Regions from separate parts of the Candidatus Pantoea multigeneris genome, predicted to be linked through region 4. Evidence: predicted binding sites of a transcription regulator. Region 4 holds the regulator's gene; each other region holds the start of a gene.
What was found. Region 4 encodes CRP, which controls carbon source genes, mostly activating them, when cyclic AMP is high. Its sites were predicted from a motif close to ATGTGANNNNNNTCACAT; they were not measured.

Region 1 (4,607 bases), on a different contig from region 4:
TACCCTCGCTAACGCAACGGGGCTGGTGCTGAGCTTTGCCATCAGTTTTTTTATTGCCTGGCAGCGCCTCGATCCGCTGTGGCTGACGTTATCCATGATCAGCGTGACGCTGATTCCTTATGCCATTAAGCGGCATCATTTTTATCGTCAAGCAACCGATATTGCGCCGCCGCCGGCGAAGCGACCCGCTTACTTACGTTACTTACTGTATGCCGGTTTACCGTTGGCTATCTCCAGTATTTTCATTGCGGTGCAGGTAAAAACCGCCCAGATGTTCCTTGCTGGCATTGCACCTGCGCGTGATTTGGGGTTGTTTGCCGCGGCAAATACTGTCGCGGCGTCGTGGATTTTTATTCCTGTCGCGCTGATTACGTCCTGCTTTACGGAAATTTTCAGAGCGCGTGGGGAAGTTGCTCTGCGGCTAGCGGCACGGCTGCATGGGTATGTGATGGGGGTTTCATTATTGATGCTTTTCGTCGTCGCGCTGTTTGGCGAGAAGATCATTATTGCCTTGTACGGCCATGAGTACACACAGTCAGGAAGTCTCATCACGTTGCTGTCGTCAGCAACCTGCTTTTCGGCAATGGGGACCGTAGCCTATCGCTACATGGTTAAAGAGGGAGGCTTTAACTACCTACTGGGAAAAATTACTTGTCTGGTGGCAATTAGCCTGCCGCTTTCGTGGTGGCTGATTCATCAGCACGGCATTTTGGGAGCCGCGTGGAGTGTTTTTCTTTCAGAACTTTTGTCCCTTACCGTGATGAACTACTTCTTCAAAAACGGCGTTATCCAAAAAATTCAGATCTCCTCACTCAACTACAAAACCTACAAATGAGGTTCCAGATGTTAAAGTTGAAAGACGAACTCAGAAGAAGCGTCCAATACTTCATTAAAAAAATGCCTTGGGCATACCAGGATCGCCTCTACTACTACCGCACCTTTCACCAGTTGCCGAACCTGCGGCAGCCCAAAGTGTTTAACGAAAAGGTCTTGTATCGGAAGTTTGTCTACGGTGACCACCAACGCTATGCACGCCTGTCTGACAAATTTTTGGTGCGTGAACATATTGAATCCAGGATCGGGTCGGCGTACTTGATCCCGCTGTTGCATGAAACCACGGATCCCACGACGTTAAACGGATTAGCGCAGTGGAAAGGCGCGGTAATCAAACCCAATCACGCCTCCAGCCTGGTGGAGATTATGCTGGAAGAGCCGGATATGCGGCAAAAGCAGCAGATCATTCAACGCTGTCATCAATGGTTGAACACCGACTATGCCAGCGCATCGCGGGAAATTCATTACCGTTTTATTCAGCCTCGCATCATTGTTGAACAGTATATTGGCGATGGCACAAAACCGCCGATTGATTATAAATTTCATATGTTTAACAAACGCGATGGCCGTTTTGAGTATGTGTTGCAGGTGATCTATAACCGGGAAAATCCTGCGCTATCGATGAGTTTTTTCGTCAACAATCTCTGCGAGGCGTTTCATAAGATCCGTGATACCGGTTTGGATATCTCGGCACTTAAAGCGCCGCTGCAACAGGCGCTGGAGCTGAGCAAAGTCCTCGCCAGTGATTTCGATTATGTCCGGGTGGATTGGTACATCCACGACCAGCGGATTTACTTTGGCGAGTTGACCTTTACGCCGGGAGCAGGGCTGGTGACCGGGCTGGATCGAGGCTTAAATCAGATGATGGGAGATATGTGGATTCAGGATCGTGGCGAGACGAAGAGCGCAAGCGTGAAAGCCAGTGAGGTCGGCATCGCCACTATACCTAAGAAAATTTGACCACACAGCACAATAAAAAACCCTGCAATGCAGGGTTTTTTATTGTGCTGTCAGGAAGCGGTACTTGCTTACGGCATCGGCCAGGTGGCTGGCGTCATACTCATTACGTTAACGAATGATGTTTTGGTGACGTCTACCATGTGGGTCAGTGTCTCCATGCTCAACGTAATGCCGAGCAGACCGGTGACGAACCAACATGACATGCCAAGACCTACGCCACCACAGGCAAAAGCCAGCAGGTGATTGCTGTTGCGGCGGAATTTTATCTTCATGGTACTGGCGAAAAACATCATAACGGCGCTGAGCAGTTCCCAACGCATAACGAGCAGACTGGTAGTTAACGTAGCCATTGGCATGGACCTCAAATTTCGGCATTCATCCCTGACAGGCGTACGACATAGCATGAGACAGCAGGATGTCAGGGGCATCCTGCTATTGCGGAACAGGTGGTCAATATGTGACCTGGCTCACATTATATCACTGGATTTGAAAATATGAATAAAATTTGCACCTTCATCGGCAGCAAATTTTTTGAGCAGGCAGGAAAGCCACGCACCCGGAACGGGCGCGTGAAGGGCTATCAGAAAATCGGGCAGTACTCACCCTGTGGGCGTGAGTTGAAACTGGTGTTGTCATTACAGTCGAAGGTTACCAGACGCGGACGCTGCATGGCCTGGCGCCGCATGGTGTGGCGATAAGCCGTGGGTGTCTGTGCAAACTGGCGGCGAAACACCCGCGAAAATGTCTGTTGTGAATCAAAGCCATACTGCATCGCAATATCGAAAACTGCACGCTGGGTCTGACGTAGCGCTTCTGCGGCCAGCGTCAGACGGCGTTCACGAATGTAACCACCCAGCGTCTGTTTCGTCACAGAACGGAACATACGCTGCAGATGCCACTTTGAATAACCAGATTTGGCGGCCACTTCATCAATGGAGAGCGTCTTATCGAGATTCTGCTCAATCCAGTGGGTGAGTGAAAAAATAATTTCCTCTTGCATCATCGTCTTATCCTTATCAAAACCGGCAGGATCGCCCGAGGGATTCATGATTTAGCTGTCGGGGAGTATAATTCCTCAAGTTAACTTGAGGTAAAGAGCCAAAATGAAAAAAGAACGCAATTATCCCAAGCCCGTTCTTACCCCCGGTGAGGTGGCAAAAAGAAGCGGCGTAGCGGTATCGGCCCTGCATTTCTATGAAAGCAAAGGGTTAATTTCCAGTACGCGTAATGGCGGTAATCAACGACGCTACGGGCGTGACGTACTCAGAAGAGTGGCAATCATTAAGGTTGCTCAGCGTATTGGGATACCGCTGGCCACCGTCAGTGAGAGTCTGATGCATTTACGCCCGGACAAACGCATGTCTACGCAGGAGTGGAATACACTGACTGAGCACTGGCGTCAGGAGCTGGATAACCGTATTGATACGCTGATGCGTTTGCGTAATGACCTTGATGGCTGTATTGGCTGCGGCTGCCTCTCAATGCGCGACTGCCCGCTGCGCAATCCCGGCGATAAACTGGGTGAACAGGGGTCCGGTGCCGTCTTGCTGGAGCCGCATCAGGAGGAGAAAGGCGAAGATCCCCACGGCTAAGCATTCTGGCAACGACCCCGTTGCGGAGAGATGACTGATACAGCACCCGTTTGGCTCTGGGGCCGTACGGCTGACTTCAGCTGTGCAGCACTTCATGTTGAAAATCCAGAGTAACCATTAATTGTTCTGCTATATCGCAATTCAGCAGTTGATCCTCTGCCAGAAAAGGCCGGATAATCGTTTGCGTATCATCTGGTTAATAAATGTGCAGTGTTGCCGCCAGTACTTTTCGCCTTAACTCCCTGCTATTGAGGTTCAATTATGTCTGTAGAATCACGCCCGTCCGCTGGCAAGCTGGACGCCTGGTTCGCTATTTCCGCACGTGGCAGCAGCGTGCGTCAGGAGATCCTGGCCGGTTTGACCACTTTTCTGGCGATGGTGTATTCCGTCATCGTGGTTCCCGGCATGTTGGGTGGCGTTGGATTCGCGCCAACGGCCGTGTTCGTTGCGACCTGTCTGGTAGCCAGTTTTGGCTCAATTTTGATTGGCCTGTGGGCTAATTTGCCCATGGCGATTGGCTGTGCGATCTCGTTAACCGCATTCACCGCCTATAGCCTGGTGGCCGGACAGCACTTGAGTGTGCCGGTGGCGTTGGGTGCCGTATTCCTGATGGGCGTGTTGTTTACCCTGATTTCTGCCACCGGAATTCGTGGCTGGATTTTACGTAATTTGCCGATGGGCGTGGCGCACGGCACTGGCGTGGGGATTGGCCTGTTTCTGCTGCTGATTGCGGCGAACGGTGTGGGCCTGGTGATGAAAAACCCTGGCGCAGGGATGCCGGTGGTGTTGGGACATATCACCGCTTTCCCTGTAGTGATGACACTGCTGGGACTGGCGGCCATTATTGGTTTAGAAAAACGCCGGGTGCCGGGCGGTATTTTGTTGGTGATCGTGGCGATCTCTTTGTTGGGATTGATCTTTGATCCGGCGGTGCGCTGGCAGGGGCTGTTTGCCTTGCCGACGCTGACCGACAGTAACGGACATTCTCAGCTGTTCCGCCTGGATATCGCCGGCGCGCTTAGCCCGGTAGTGCTGCCTAGCGTACTGGCGCTGGTGATGACAGCGGTGTTCGATGCTACCGGCACGATTCGTGCAGTTGCAGGTCAGGCAAATCTGCTGGATGAGCAGGGGCAGATTATTAACGGTGGCCGCGCGCTGACGTCTGATTCAGTGAGTAGCCTGTTTGCTGGTTTAGTGGGAGCAGCACCTGCGGCGGTGTAC
Region 2 (4,607 bases), on a different contig from region 4:
GGTTGGCATCGACAATCGCCATGTCTGGCGTTAATGCGTAGTCTGCCAGCGGATATTTCAGGCCTGTCTTGTCATCAGTGACCACGGCAAAAGGTGTCACTTCAGAACCGGTACCGGAAGTGGTGCTGATGGCCACAAAACGGGCTTTCTCACCCATCGTCGGGAAGCGGTAGATACGTTTACGGATATCCATAAAGCGCAGTGCAAGGTCGGCGAAATCCGTAGTGGGGTGTTCATACATCACCCACATGATTTTGGCCGCATCCATCGGCGATCCGCCGCCCAGTGCGATGATCACATCCGGTTTGAAGCTGCGCATCTGTTCCGCACCTTTCTGTACGGTAGACAAGGTCGGATCTGCTTCAACCTCAAAGAATATGTCGGTTTCAACACCGTGTTGCTTTAATACCTGCGTCACCTGCTCGGCATAGCCGTTGTTGAACAGGAAACGGTCAGTCACGATAAATGCACGTTTTGCGCCATCCACGGCCAGTTCTTCCAATGCTAACGGCAGGCAACCACGACGGAAGTAGATGGATTTTGGCAATTTATGCCACAGCATATTTTCGGCTCGCATCGCGACAGTTTTCCGGTTAATCAGATGTTTTGGACCGACATTTTCAGAAATTGAGTTTCCGCCCCATGAGCCACAGCCCAGGGTCAGAGAAGGTGCGAGTTTAAAGTTATACAGGTCGCCGATCCCACCCTGAGAGGCAGGGGTATTGATCAGGATGCGCGCCGTTTTCATGCGTTCGCCAAAATAGCTGACGCGCGGTTTTTGATTATCCTGATCGGTGTAAAGGCAAGATGTATGACCAATGCCGCCCAGTGCCACCAACTGTTCTGCTTTTGCCACCGCATCGTGGAAATCTTTGGCGCGGTACATGGCAAGGGTTGGCGAGAGTTTTTCGTGGGCAAAGGGTTCAGACTCATCAATCTGGCTCACTTCGCCGATCAGTATGCGGGTATCCTCAGGGACGTTGATACCGGCAAGCGCGGCGATGGCGTGCGCAGACTGGCCAACAATCGCGGCATTCAGTGCGCCGTTTTTCAGGATTAATCCCTGTACTGCCGCCAGTTCTTTCCCCTGTAGCAGGTAAGCACCGTGGCTGGCGAAGCGCTCGCGCACCGCTGCATACACGGTATCGGTGACAATCACTGATTGCTCAGAGGCACAGATCACGCCGTTATCAAAGGTTTTCGACATCAGGATTGACGCTACCGCACGTTTAATATCTGCGGTTTCATCAATGACGACCGGCGTATTACCCGCACCGACGCCAATGGCTGGCTTACCGGAACTGTAGGCGGCTTTCACCATGCCGGGGCCGCCGGTTGCCAGAATCAGATTGATATCGGGGTGATGCATCAAGGCATTGGAGAGCTCAACGGAGGGGGTATCAATCCAGCCGATAATATCGGCCGGCGCGCCTGCCGCCACAGCGGCTTTCAGCACGATGTTAGCCGCTTCATTGGTGGCGTTTTTTGCCCGTGGATGAGGAGAGAAGATAATGCCGTTGCGCGTTTTCAGGCTGATAAGCGCTTTGAAAATGGCGGTCGAAGTGGGGTTTGTTGTCGGGACGATCCCGCAAATCAGACCCACCGGCTCAGCAATGGTCATGGTGCCGAATGCGTTATCGGTGGCTAATACGCCGCAGGTCTGCTCATCTTTGTAGGCGTTGTAGATGTACTCAGAGGCGAAGTGGTTTTTAATGACTTTATCTTCCACTACGCCCATGCCGGATTCCGCTACCGCCAGTTTGGCGAGAGGAATGCGTGCATCTGCCGCTGCGAGGGCTGCCGCGCGGAAAATGCGGTCAACCTGTTCCTGGCTAAAAGTGGCATAGGCTTGTTGAGCGGATTTCACTCTGGCAACCAGAGCGTTGAGTTCAGTGACATTACTGACAGTCATAATAATCTCCTGACGAGAAGTTAAATTTTTTTCGTAAACCGGTGTAAAACGGCCTGTTTACGAAAACCATTTAGTCTGGCTGGGGGAAAGGACTCTCTGACAGGGGATAGCGTAGATCGGAATGCGGGTTGAAAATATGATCTGGGTCAATTTTTGCGCAAGCTGACACCATTCAGCTAGCGCCTTTGGGTAAAATGGGTGGCGGGTTTCCAGATTTTTTTCCATCGATTCTGCGCTGAATAACAGGGCAAGCTATGCTAACAATGGCTGACTGATTTCGGTTCGGTTCACTCATTACTCAGGGAGTTGTCTTTGAATACTGTCGTGCTTGATCTCTCCGGCTACATCAAGTTTTTTATTGGGCTGTTCGCCTTAGTCAACCCGATCGGCATCATCCCGGTTTTTATCAGTATGACGCGCTTTCAGGGGCTGGCAGAACGGAATAAAACCAACCTCACCGCCAATCTTGCGGTCGCGATAATCCTCTGGACGGCACTGTTCCTCGGCGATGGCATCTTGCATCTGTTTGGTATCTCAATCGATTCGTTCCGCATTGCAGGCGGCATTCTGGTAATGACCATTGCGATGTCGATGATCAGCGGTAAGTTGGGTGAAGATAAACAGAATAAACAGGAGAAGTCAGAAACGGCCATTCGTGAAAGTATTGGCGTGGTGCCCCTGGCGTTGCCTCTGATGGCCGGTCCTGGTGCCATCAGTTCGACCATTGTCTGGAGCACCCGTTATCACAACTGGCAAAATTTACTCGGTTTCAGCCTGGCCATTGCGCTGTTTGCAGGCTGCTGTTGGCTGCTGTTTCGTGCCGCCCCCCTGATGGTGAAAGTATTAGGGCAGACAGGGATCAACGTCGTTACCCGTATTATGGGCCTGTTACTGATGGCACTGGGGATTGAGTTTATTGTCGCCGGAATTAAATCTCTGTTTCCTGGACTGCTTGGTTAAATATTCTGTTATTTCAGGGCGCGAATCTTTTACTCTGCTTTTTAATGCACCATAAAAGGGCGCAATGTTCTTTTGTGGTGCAATCGTGCCATTGGCTAATAATAATCCCTTCATTATCACATTTATTACTTCTCCCGCCTGCTCAATGCAAAATTTGCAGAACGTTTGTGATTTTTATCACAACACAAAAAGCTGAGATTACGCTACTTTGTGGTGAATGGCGTTGCACATATCCAGGTATCTTAGTTGATTAAGTGGCTTTGACCGCAACTGAGTGATGGTGGCGATCTTTTACGGCGTGACTTATCGAATATCAGGCTTTAGGTATTACTTTTCATAGGGTTATCGTGTTATTTTTTTATGGAAATTAAGATTTATCCCGCTAAATCAATAACCACATTGTGATTTAGGTAACATTTCTCCAATGCGTTAAGGCCCGCTGGCTTTTTTTTTAGTTGTTTTAGTCAAATGAGTACGGAAATTGCTTAAGCCTGTAGTGAGTTTGTGTCACCACGATGAAATCGGGCAGAACAGCACAAGTGATCGTTAGCACAACATAAAGCATCGCCGGGCAACCTGACGCGGCGGAAATAATAAAACTGGAGTTAAGTAATGGTTCACATCACAAAAAAAAGTCTGGTTACATTAGGTGTTATCGCGGCGTTGAACAGCATGGGGCAATTTTCTGCCTGGGCCGCTCAAGTCCCCGCTGGCGTAGAACTGGCGGCAAAGCAAGAGTTGATTAAGGGGAATGGCAGTGAAGTGCAGTCACTCGATCCCCATAAAATTGAAGGCGTGCCAGAATCGAATGTCAGCCGCGATATTCTGGAAGGTCTGGTGATCAGCGATGAGCAGGGGCACCCGATCCCCGGCGTTGCAGAGAGCTGGGATAATAAAGACTTCAAGGTCTGGACTTTCCACCTGCGCAAAGAGGCGAAATGGTCCAACGGCGCACCGGTGACCGCCCAGGACTTTGTCTACAGTTGGGAACGCCTGGCCGATCCAAAAACCGCGTCACCTTATGCCAGCTACCTGCAATATGGTCACCTGCTGAATGTGGATGAGATCATTGCGGGCAAGAAGCCGATCACCGACCTTGGGGTGAAAGCGCTGGATGACCACACTCTACAGGTCACGCTCAGTGAACCGGTTCCGTACTTCTATAAACTGCTGATCCACAGTTCAATGTCACCGGTCTATAAGCCAGTGGTGGAGAAGTTTGGCGAACAGTGGACGCTGCCGCAGAACTGGGTAGGTAATGGTGCCTTTAAAGTCCAGTCCCATGTGATCAACGAACAGCTGACTGTGGTACGCAATCCAGAGTATTGGGACAATGCGCATACCACGCTGGATAAAGTGACCTTCTTGCCGATCAGCTCAGAAGTCAGTGACGTCAATCGCTACTTCTCCAGCAACGGTAGCGATATGACCTATAACAACTTGCCGATTGAGCTGTTTAAAAAGCTGCAGCAGGATAATGGCAAAGAGCTGGTTGTGACGCCTTATCTGTGCACTTACTATTACGAAATCAACAATCAGAAAGCCCCGTTCACCGATCCTCGGGTACGCACAGCGTTAAAACTGGGCCTGGATCGCGACATCATCGTGGACAAAGTGCTGGCGCAGGGACAAACGCCGGCTTACAGCTTCACCCCGCCTGCCACCGATGGTTTTGATAACCAACTGCTGCCACCAGACTGGTTCAAATGGGATCAGGCTAAGCGAAATGAAGAGG
Region 3 (4,607 bases), on a different contig from region 4:
GGAACGTCAGATTTGAAGCCTTTACCGGCGAAGAACGCAGCACCACCGTTAGAGAACTGGATAATAACCGGCGCTTTTACTTTTGCAGCGGCTTCCAGTACGGCGTTCACCGAATCAGTACCGATGCAGTTAACGGCCGGCAGCGCGAATTTGTTCTCTTTCGCGACCTGGAAAACTTTCTGTACGTCATCGCCAGTGACAACGCCTGGTTTTACGAAATCAAAAATTTTAGACATGGTTGTGTCCCGTTTCGGTTACCGTAAATTCCCACTCCATGCAGGAATCGGATTGGATGCCCGTGAGGGCAGTGCTTAGGGCAATGCAACAGCATTGCCCACCAGAATTACTGTTTTGCGCGCTCTTCTAACATCGCTACAGCTGGGAGGATTTTGCCTTCCACGAACTCGAGGAATGCACCACCACCGGTAGAAATATAGGAGATTTTATCTTCAATGCCGAACAGATCGATCGCGGCCAGCGTATCACCGCCGCCTGCAACAGAGAATGCGTCACTGTCTGCAATGGCGTTGGCAACGATTTCGGTGCCTTTGCGGAAGTTAGGGAATTCAAATACGCCAACCGGGCCGTTCCACAGGATGGTTTTAGCGCTTTTCAGCAGGTCAGCCATCGCCAGGGCAGTTTCATCGCCGAAGTCCATGATCTCTTCATTGTCGGCCACTTCTGAGACTTTTTTCACGGTGGCAGGTGCAGTTTCAGAGAACTCAGTACCCACGCGTGAGTCAGTTGGCACCGGAATACCGTGCTCATCACGCAGTTTCTTCGCGGCTTCCACGAAATCTGGCTCGTAGAGTGATTTACCTACGTTGTTGTCAATTGCCACGAAGGTGTTGGCGATGCCGCCGCCGACAATCACGGTATCCGCGATTTTCACCAGTGACTGCAACACGTCGAATTTGGTCGACACTTTAGAACCGCCAACCACGGCAACCAGTGGACGCTCTGGGTTGCTCATGACTTTGCCCAGGGCTTCCAGCTCAGCAGAAAGCAGCGGACCCGCACAAGCTACTGGAGCAAACTTGCCAACGCCGTGGGTAGAAGCCTGTGCGCGGTGCGCAGTACCGAAGGCATCCATCACGAAGACGTCACACAGCGCAGCGTATTTCTTCGACAGGGTTTCGTCGTCTTTTTTCTCGCCCTTGTTGAAGCGCACGTTCTCCAGAACCACCAGTTCACCGGCAGACAGCTCAACGCCTTCGAGGTAGTCTTTAGCCAGGGTCACTTTGGTGCCGTTAAGCTTGTCTTTCAGGTAGTTAACTACCGGCAGCAGGGAGAATTCTTCGTTGTATTCACCCTCGGTCGGACGACCCAGGTGAGAGGTAACCATCACTTTAGCACCCTGTTTCAGCGCGGCTTCGATGGTCGGCAGGGAGGCACGGATACGTGCGTCAGACGTCACTTTTCCTTCTTTAACTGGCACGTTCAGATCGGCACGGATCAGAACACGCTTACCAGCCAGATCCAGATCGCTCATCTTAATTACAGACATGGTGAACCCTCTCGTTGATTCGCTTAAGTTTGCTGGCGCAGACCGCGCCTTAGCTGAAACCTTTGGCAGCCATCGCTAACGTAGTATCAATCATACGATTAGCAAAGCCCCACTCATTATCGCACCAGACCAGGGTCTTGATCAGGTGCTGACCACTGACCCGCGTCTGCGTGCCATCGACAATGGCACTGTGCGGATCGTGATTAAAATCGACAGAGACTAACGGTAATTCCGTATAGTCAACTATACCACGGAATGCCCCTTCCGAAGCCGAGCGCAGCACTGCGTTGACGTCACAGGCCGCCACAGGCTGACTCACAGTGACGCTGAGATCAATCGCCGTGACGTTAATCGTCGGCACGCGCACCGCTATAGCTTCAAAGCGGTCGTTAAATTTCGGAAAAATACGGGTAATCCCCGCCGCCAGTCTCGTATCCACCGGAATGATTGACTGGCTGGCCGCTCGGGTACGGCGCAGGTCGCTGTGATAGGCGTCAATCACCTGCTGATCGTGCATCGCCGAGTGGATGGTGGTCACCGTGCCGGACTCAATGCCAAAAGCATCATCCAACAGTTTGATGACCGGAATGATGCAGTTCGTGGTACAGGAGGCATTCGACACAATGCGATGTTCCTGTTTCAGCTCCTGCTCGTTCACGCCAAACACCACGGTGGCATCGAGGTCGTTTCCACCCGGATGGGAAAACAGCACTTTTTTCGCTCCAGCCTGCAAATGGGCTTCGCCATCGGCACGACTGCCATACACGCCGGTGCAGTCCAGCACCACGTCAACGTTCAGATCGCCCCACGGCAAATCCTTAATTTCAGAAAGATGCAGAATACGGATGGTGTCATCACCCACGCACAGCTGATCTCTTTCCTGACGAACATCCCAGGCAAAGCGCCCATGGCTGGTGTCGTACTTCAGCAGATGCGCCATGCCCTCTGCCGGTGCCAGTTCGTTGACCGCAACCACGCTAATTTCGGCACGACGCCCTGTTTCATACAGCGCCCGCAATACGTTGCGTCCAATACGGCCAAAGCCATTGATTGCTACCCGAATGGTCATAACCCTGCCAGTCCTGCAAAAAAAGGTGCCGTTAGCCTGAGCGTTTCAGGGCAATTTGTACAGGAATTTTCTCCTGTTTTTCAGCAGGTCGGCGTTGAGCTTTCACTATGACTGAAACGGTTCAGCTAGAGTAGATGATCACAGGAATAACGGGAACCATTAGCGGTAAGGAAAGTGACTAAAATTAGATCTGAATCACAATTTATGCGGATTAAAAGCGCAGTGAGGGGAGAATAAAAATCGGGCTGGTGGAATAACAAACGGGCGGCACAGTGGCCGCCCGTAAGAATAATGGCGAGAATTACAGCAATTCTTTCGCTTTAGCGACAACGTTTTCTACGGTGAAACCGAACAGATCGAACAGTTTTTCCGCAGGGGCAGACTCACCGAAGGTGGTCATGCCGACGATAGCGCCGTTCAGGCCGGTGTACTTGTACCAGTAATCCGCGATGCCTGCTTCGATAGCCACACGCGCAGCAACCGCTTTTGGCAGCACAGATTCACGGTAAGCCGCGTCCTGCTTGTCGAAGGCATCGGTTGATGGCATAGACACGACGCGCACTTTACGGCCTTCGCTGGTCAGCTTGTCGTAAGCGGCTACAGCCAGTTCAACTTCTGAACCGGTCGCGATCAGGATCAGCTCTGGCTGGCCAGCGCTGTCTTTCAGCACATAACCACCGCGTGCTACGTTTGCCAACTGCTCAGGGGTACGATCCTGCTGCGCCAGGTTCTGACGAGAGAAGATCAGCGCCGATGGGCCATCCTGACGTTCGATAGCATATTTCCACGCCACCGCAGATTCTACCTGGTCACATGGACGCCACAGGCTCATGTTCGGGGTAGTACGCAGGCTGGCGATCTGCTCAACCGGCTGGTGCGTTGGACCATCTTCACCCAGACCGATGGAGTCGTGGGTGTAGACCAGTACCTGACGGATTTTCATCAGAGCGGCCATACGCGCAGCGTTACGCGCATATTCCACGAACATCAGGAAGGTTGCGGTGTACGGCAGGAAGCCGCCGTGCAGTGAGATGCCGTTGGCAATCGCGGTCATACCGAATTCGCGCACGCCGTAATGGATGTAGTTACCGGCTGCATCTTCGTTGATTGGCTTAGAACCTGACCACATGGTGAGGTTACTTGGTGCCAGGTCCGCAGAACCGCCGAGGTATTCTGGCAGGATCTTACCGAACGCTTCGATTGCATTCTGAGAAGCTTTACGGCTAGCGATTTTCGCCGGATTCGCCTGCAGCTGCTCGATGAATTTCTGTGACTCTTCCTGCCAGTTAGCTGGCAGTGCGTTGGTGCTACGACGGGTGAACTCTGCCGCCAGCTCCGGGAACGCCTGTGCGTAAGCCGCGAACTTCTCGTTCCAGGCGGCTTCTTTCGCCTGGCCCGCTTCTTTCGCATCCCACTCAGCATAGATGTCTGAAGGGATTTCAAATGGTGCGTGGTTCCAGCCCAGCTGCTTACGGGTCAGTGCGATCTCTTCATCACCCAGCGGTGCGCCGTGTGAATCGTGCGTACCCGCTTTGTTTGGTGAACCAAAACCGATGATGGTTTTGCACATCAGCAGTGAAGGCTTATCGGTAACCGCCTGCGCTTCTTCTACTGCTTTGGTGATTGCCGCTGCATCGTGACCATCTACGCCACGGATAACGTGCCAGCCGTAAGACTCGAAACGCATCGCGGTATCGTCGGTGAACCAGCCTTCAATGTGACCATCGATAGAGATACCGTTGTCATCATAGAATGCGACCAGTTTGCCCAGCTTCAGGGTACCCGCCAGTGAACACACTTCATGGGAGATACCTTCCATCATGCAGCCGTCGCCCATGAACACATAGGTGTTGTGGTCAACGATGTCATGGCCAGGACGGTTGAACTGTGCTGCCAGCGTGCGCTCTGCAATTGCGAAGCCCACGGCGTTAGCAATACCCTGCCCCAGTGGGCCAGTGGTGGTTTCTACACCCACGGTGTAGCCGTATTCCGGGTGACCTGGAGTTTTAGAGTGCAGTTGACGGAAGTTTT
Region 4 (4,607 bases):
CGCGCGATATGGGTAAACACATCAGCTATTTCGGCCCAGAGGCCAACGACTTCGGCTTACTGGAAAGCACACTCGCCGAATATGGCCGCAGCGGTCAGGGACAATCGCGTAAGTATCTGCATACCTACGATGAAGCCGTACCCTGGAACCAGGTGCCAGGCACCTTTACGCCGTGGCAGCCGCTCCCGCAAAACACCGATGTCCTGTTTTATGAAGGATTACATGGTGGCGTGGTCGCACAGAATCACGACGTTGCCGGGCAGGTGGATTTACTGGTGGGAGTCGTCCCTATCGTTAACCTGGAGTGGATTCAAAAGCTGATCCGCGATACCAGCGAGCGCGGCCACTCGCGTGAAGCCGTGATGGAGTCCGTGGTGCGTTCGATGGAAGACTACATTAACTTCATCACCCCACAGTTCTCGCGCACGCACATTAACTTCCAGCGCGTGCCCACTGTCGATACCTCAAACCCGTTTGCGGCGCGAGAAATCCCCTCACTGGATGAAAGTTTTGTCGTGATTCATTTCCGCGATCTGGAAGATATTGATTTCCCCTATCTGCTGGCGATGATTCAGGGCTCGTTTATCTCGCACATTAATACGTTGGTCGTACCGGGCGGCAAAATGGGGCTGGCAATGGAGCTGATCATGACGCCGCTGGTGCAGCGTCTGATGCAAGGTCGAGGTGTGGCTTAAGCCGCAATCACTTCATAGCTGTGGGTTATTTCTACGCCTTTGCCGAGCATAATCGCCACTGAGCAGTACTTCTCGGCAGAGAGATCCACCGCCCGCGCTACCGCTTTATCACTGAGATCTTTACCGGTGACGATAAAGTGCAGATTAATATGGATGAAAATACGCGGTGCTTCTTCACGGCGTTCTGAGGTCAGCTTCACTTCGCAATTGCTCACGTCATGACGCCCTTTCTGCAGAATGGAAACCACGTCGATGGCGCTACATCCGCCTGCGGACATCAGTACCAGTTCCATTGGGCTTGGCGCTTTATCGCCGGAATTCCCGTCCATAATAATCTGATGGCCTGAAGAAGACTCACCGAGAAAGGTCAGCCCCTCTACCCACTTTACTCTTGCCTGCATGTTACTTACTCCAGAGGTCGATTTGCCGCCAGAGTACGCCTCTCCCTGACAAACAGCAATCGCCTCCGAACCCAGACCCACCTCGTTGCAGCTGAAGCGAGACAACACAAGACAGTCGGCAAAAGCTGTGCTACAAACAGAGATGAAAATATTTTTCGTCACATAAAGGCGAAAACGGGGCGATGCTTATATTTCCCCGACATAATTTCCCATACTGGAAAACGGTTGATGATTTCAACGCCTGTCAGGGCTACCCTCCCTGTATTTTGGGCACGATTACAATAGAGGATGATCGCGAATGGTTCTCGGCAAACCGCAAACAGACCCTACACTCGAATGGTTCCTGTCCCATTGCCATATTCACAAATACCCATCCAAAAGCACCCTGATTCATCAGGGCGAAAAGGCGGAAACGCTTTACTACATCGTTAAAGGTTCTGTCGCCGTTCTTATCAAGGACGAAGAAGGGAAAGAGATGATCCTCTCTTATCTCAACCAGGGCGACTTTATCGGTGAGCTTGGCCTGTTTGAAGAAGGTCAGGAGCGTAGTGCCTGGGTTCGGGCGAAAACAGCCTGTGAAGTCGCTGAAATTTCTTACAAGAAATTCCGTCAGTTAATTCAGGTAAATCCAGATATTTTAATGCGCCTCTCTTCTCAGATGGCGCGTCGCCTGCAGGTGACTTCAGAGAAAGTCGGTAACCTTGCTTTCCTTGATGTGACCGGGCGTATTGCTCAGACGCTACTCAACCTGGCGAAACAACCCGATGCAATGACCCACCCAGACGGCATGCAAATTAAAATTACCCGTCAGGAAATCGGGCAAATTGTTGGCTGCTCGCGTGAAACGGTCGGGCGCATTCTGAAAATGTTGGAAGATCAGAATTTGATCTCCGCGCACGGCAAAACGATCGTCGTTTACGGCACCCGCTAATATTTTCTGATTTACGGCGCGAGGCTCTCCTCGCGCCGTCATTATTTATGATGAGCTGATGTGGCGTCGAATCATCTATCACCCCGAAGTTAACTATGCCCTGCGCCAGACGTTAGTGCTGTGCTTACCTGTGGCCCTGGGTTGGCTATTTGGCGATCTGCAAAAAGGCCTGCTTTTCTCGCTCGTGCCTGCCTGTTGTAACATCGCTGGCCTCGATACCCCGCATAAACGCTTCTTTAAACGTCTGATCGTCGGCGGTAGCCTGTTTGCCAGCGCCAGCCTGCTGATGCAATTTTTGCTGCTGAAGAATGTGCCATTACCTGCCATTCTGTTTGCACTTCCGTTGCTACTCGGCGTCTTAGGGGAGATCAGCCCACTGCATGCCCGACTGCTTCCCGGCACACTGATTGCGGCTATTTTTACCCTCAGCCTGATTGGCCGCCTGCCGATCTGGGTTCCTCCGCTGCTCTACATTGGCGGAACGTTATGGTACGGCTTGTTTAACTGGCTCTGGTTCTGGCTATGGAAAGAGCAGCCGCTGCGCGAGTCCCTCAGCCTGCTGTACCGCGAACTGGCAGACTACTGCGATGCTAAATATACCCTGCTGACCCAGCTCACCGATCCGGAAAAGGCGCTGCCACCGCTGTTGGCTCGCCAGCAAAAAGCCGTTGATTTGATGAATACCTGCTATCAGCAGATGCACATGCTGGCCGCCAGTCGCAACAACAGCCACCAACGTCTGAAACGGGCGTTCCAGGTCGCGCTGGATTTACAGGAACATATCTCCGTCAGCCTGCATCAGCCCGAAGAGGTGCAGAAACTGGTCGAACAGAGCCACGCTGAAGCGGTTATCCGCTGGAATGCGAAAACCATCTCTGCCCGCTTGCGCCTGCTGGCCGATGACATCCTTTACCATCAGCTACCAGACCGCTTTAACATGGATAAGCAGCTGGGTGCGCTGGAAAAGATCGCCCGTCAACATCCGGGGAATCCGGTGGGAAGCTTTTGCCTCTATCACTTCAACCGGATTGCCCGGGTACTGCGCACCCAAAAACCACTCTATTCCCGAGACCTGATGGCAGACCGCCAGCGCCGTCTGCCACTGCTCCCTGCGCTGCGTAGCTACTTGTCGTGGCGCTCCTCAGCGCTGCGCACCGCCGGGCGCTTTGCCGTGATGCTGATGTTTGGTGCCAGTCTGGGGTTACTGTTCAACGCACCCAAACCTTACTGGATTCTGATGACCATCATGTTCGTCAGCCAGAATGGCTATAAAGCCACACAGGTCAGGATTCAACACCGGGCTGCGGGTACGTTTGCCGGTCTGGTGATTGCCGCCGCCAGCCTTCACTTTGCGGTTGCGGAGTCGCTGGTGCTGCTGACCATGCTGGTGATTACCTTTGTCAGCTACCTGTTCACCCGCAAGTTTTACGGCTGGTCGATGATTGGCTTTACGGTAACAGCGGTGTATTCGCTGCAACTGCTGGCGCTCAACGGCGCACAGTTTTTACTCCCGCGCCTGCTGGATACGCTGGCCGGTTGCCTGATTGCATTCGCTGGCATGATTTGGCTGTGGCCACAGTGGCAAAGCGGCCTGCTGCGGCAAAATGCGCATGACGCGCTGGAAGCAGATCAGGAAGCCCTGAGGATGCTGCTGGGACCGGAACAGAGCGCGGAAAAACTGGCTTATCAACGGGTCAAAGTTAACCAGGCACACAACTCCATGTTTAACTCGCTTAATCAGGCGATGCAGGAGCCGGGCTTCAATGCGCAGTACCTCAAAGACATGCGTCTGTGGGTAACGCACAGCCAGTTCATCGTTGAGCATATCAACGCCATGACCATTCTGGCGCGTGAACACACCATGCTGCCACCCGCCATGGCCGAACGTTATCTACAGTCTTGCGAAATTGCCTTGCAGCGCTGCCAGCAGCGACTGGAGTATGACGGCCCAGGACAGCAAAACAACGTCATGAGCGAAGCAGAAAACATTAATGAAGGGGCAATGACGGTGCTCGAGCTGCACGTGAAGCGCATCATCGGCCATCTCAATGTGATGCATACCATCTCATCACTGGCCTGGAGCCAACGGCCGCATCACGGCCACTGGCTGCTGCCGCTGCTGCGTAAACGTCAGGATAATCAGCAATAAAAATGCCAGCACAAGGCTGGCATTGCTAACGCGGTAAACGCGGAATCAGGCAAACAACACTTTCTCGATGGCACGGGCGAAACGTGCCATGCCTTCTTTGATGTCTGCGCTCTCAATCACCAGCGAAGGCGCAAAGCGGATCACATCGGTGCTTGCCGTCAGGATCATCACCCCTTCTGCGGCTGCGGCATTGAGAATATCGCGCGCGCGGCTGGCATATTCTGGTTTCAGCACCGCACCAATCAGTAACCCTTTACCGCGAATGCCGTTAAACACGTGCAGTTTGCTGTCGATCTCATTCAGGGCAGCAACAAACTCTTCGCGCCGTGCCTCTACGCCGTTCAGCACTTCTGGTGTGTTGATAATATCCACAGCTGTTTCAGCAATTGCACACGCCAGCGGGTTGCCGCCATAAGTGGTGCCGTGTACGC

Region 1: F3J40_RS14295 (YjcB family protein) is a predicted target of CRP. The motif match lies at 2,250-2,267, and genes of this name have one in related genera.
Region 2: adhE (bifunctional acetaldehyde-CoA/alcohol dehydrogenase) is a predicted target of CRP. The motif match lies at 2,047-2,064, and genes of this name have one in related genera.
Region 3: epd (erythrose-4-phosphate dehydrogenase) is a predicted target of CRP. The motif match lies at 2,760-2,777, and genes of this name have one in related genera.

The regions. Positions count from the first base shown of each region.
Region 1 covers NZ_VWXF01000005.1:332,994-337,600, reverse strand. Annotated here, with positions in the region: gene F3J40_RS14305 (MATE family efflux transporter) at 1-835, shown strand, start outside; gene F3J40_RS14300 (ATP-grasp fold amidoligase family protein) at 844-1,794, shown strand; gene F3J40_RS14295 (YjcB family protein) at 1,863-2,144, opposite strand; gene soxS (superoxide response transcriptional regulator SoxS) at 2,375-2,797, opposite strand; gene soxR (redox-sensitive transcriptional activator SoxR) at 2,898-3,386, shown strand; gene F3J40_RS14280 (NCS2 family permease) at 3,648-4,607, shown strand, end outside.
Region 2 covers NZ_VWXF01000003.1:226,336-230,942, forward strand. Annotated here, with positions in the region: gene adhE (bifunctional acetaldehyde-CoA/alcohol dehydrogenase) at 1-1,912, opposite strand, end outside; gene F3J40_RS09920 (YchE family NAAT transporter) at 2,225-2,872, shown strand; gene oppA (oligopeptide ABC transporter substrate-binding protein OppA) at 3,485-4,607, shown strand, end outside.
Region 3 covers NZ_VWXF01000002.1:79,773-84,379, forward strand. Annotated here, with positions in the region: gene fbaA (class II fructose-bisphosphate aldolase) at 1-236, opposite strand, end outside; gene pgk (phosphoglycerate kinase) at 344-1,507, opposite strand; gene epd (erythrose-4-phosphate dehydrogenase) at 1,557-2,576, opposite strand; gene tkt (transketolase) at 2,878-4,607, opposite strand, start outside.
Region 4 covers NZ_VWXF01000013.1:23,883-28,489, forward strand. Annotated here, with positions in the region: gene F3J40_RS21750 (phosphoribulokinase) at 1-695, shown strand, start outside; gene F3J40_RS21755 (OsmC family protein) at 692-1,096, opposite strand; gene crp (cAMP-activated global transcriptional regulator CRP) at 1,395-2,027, shown strand; gene F3J40_RS21765 (YccS/YhfK family putative transporter) at 2,086-4,176, shown strand; gene argD (bifunctional acetylornithine/succinyldiaminopimelate transaminase) at 4,222-4,607, opposite strand, start outside.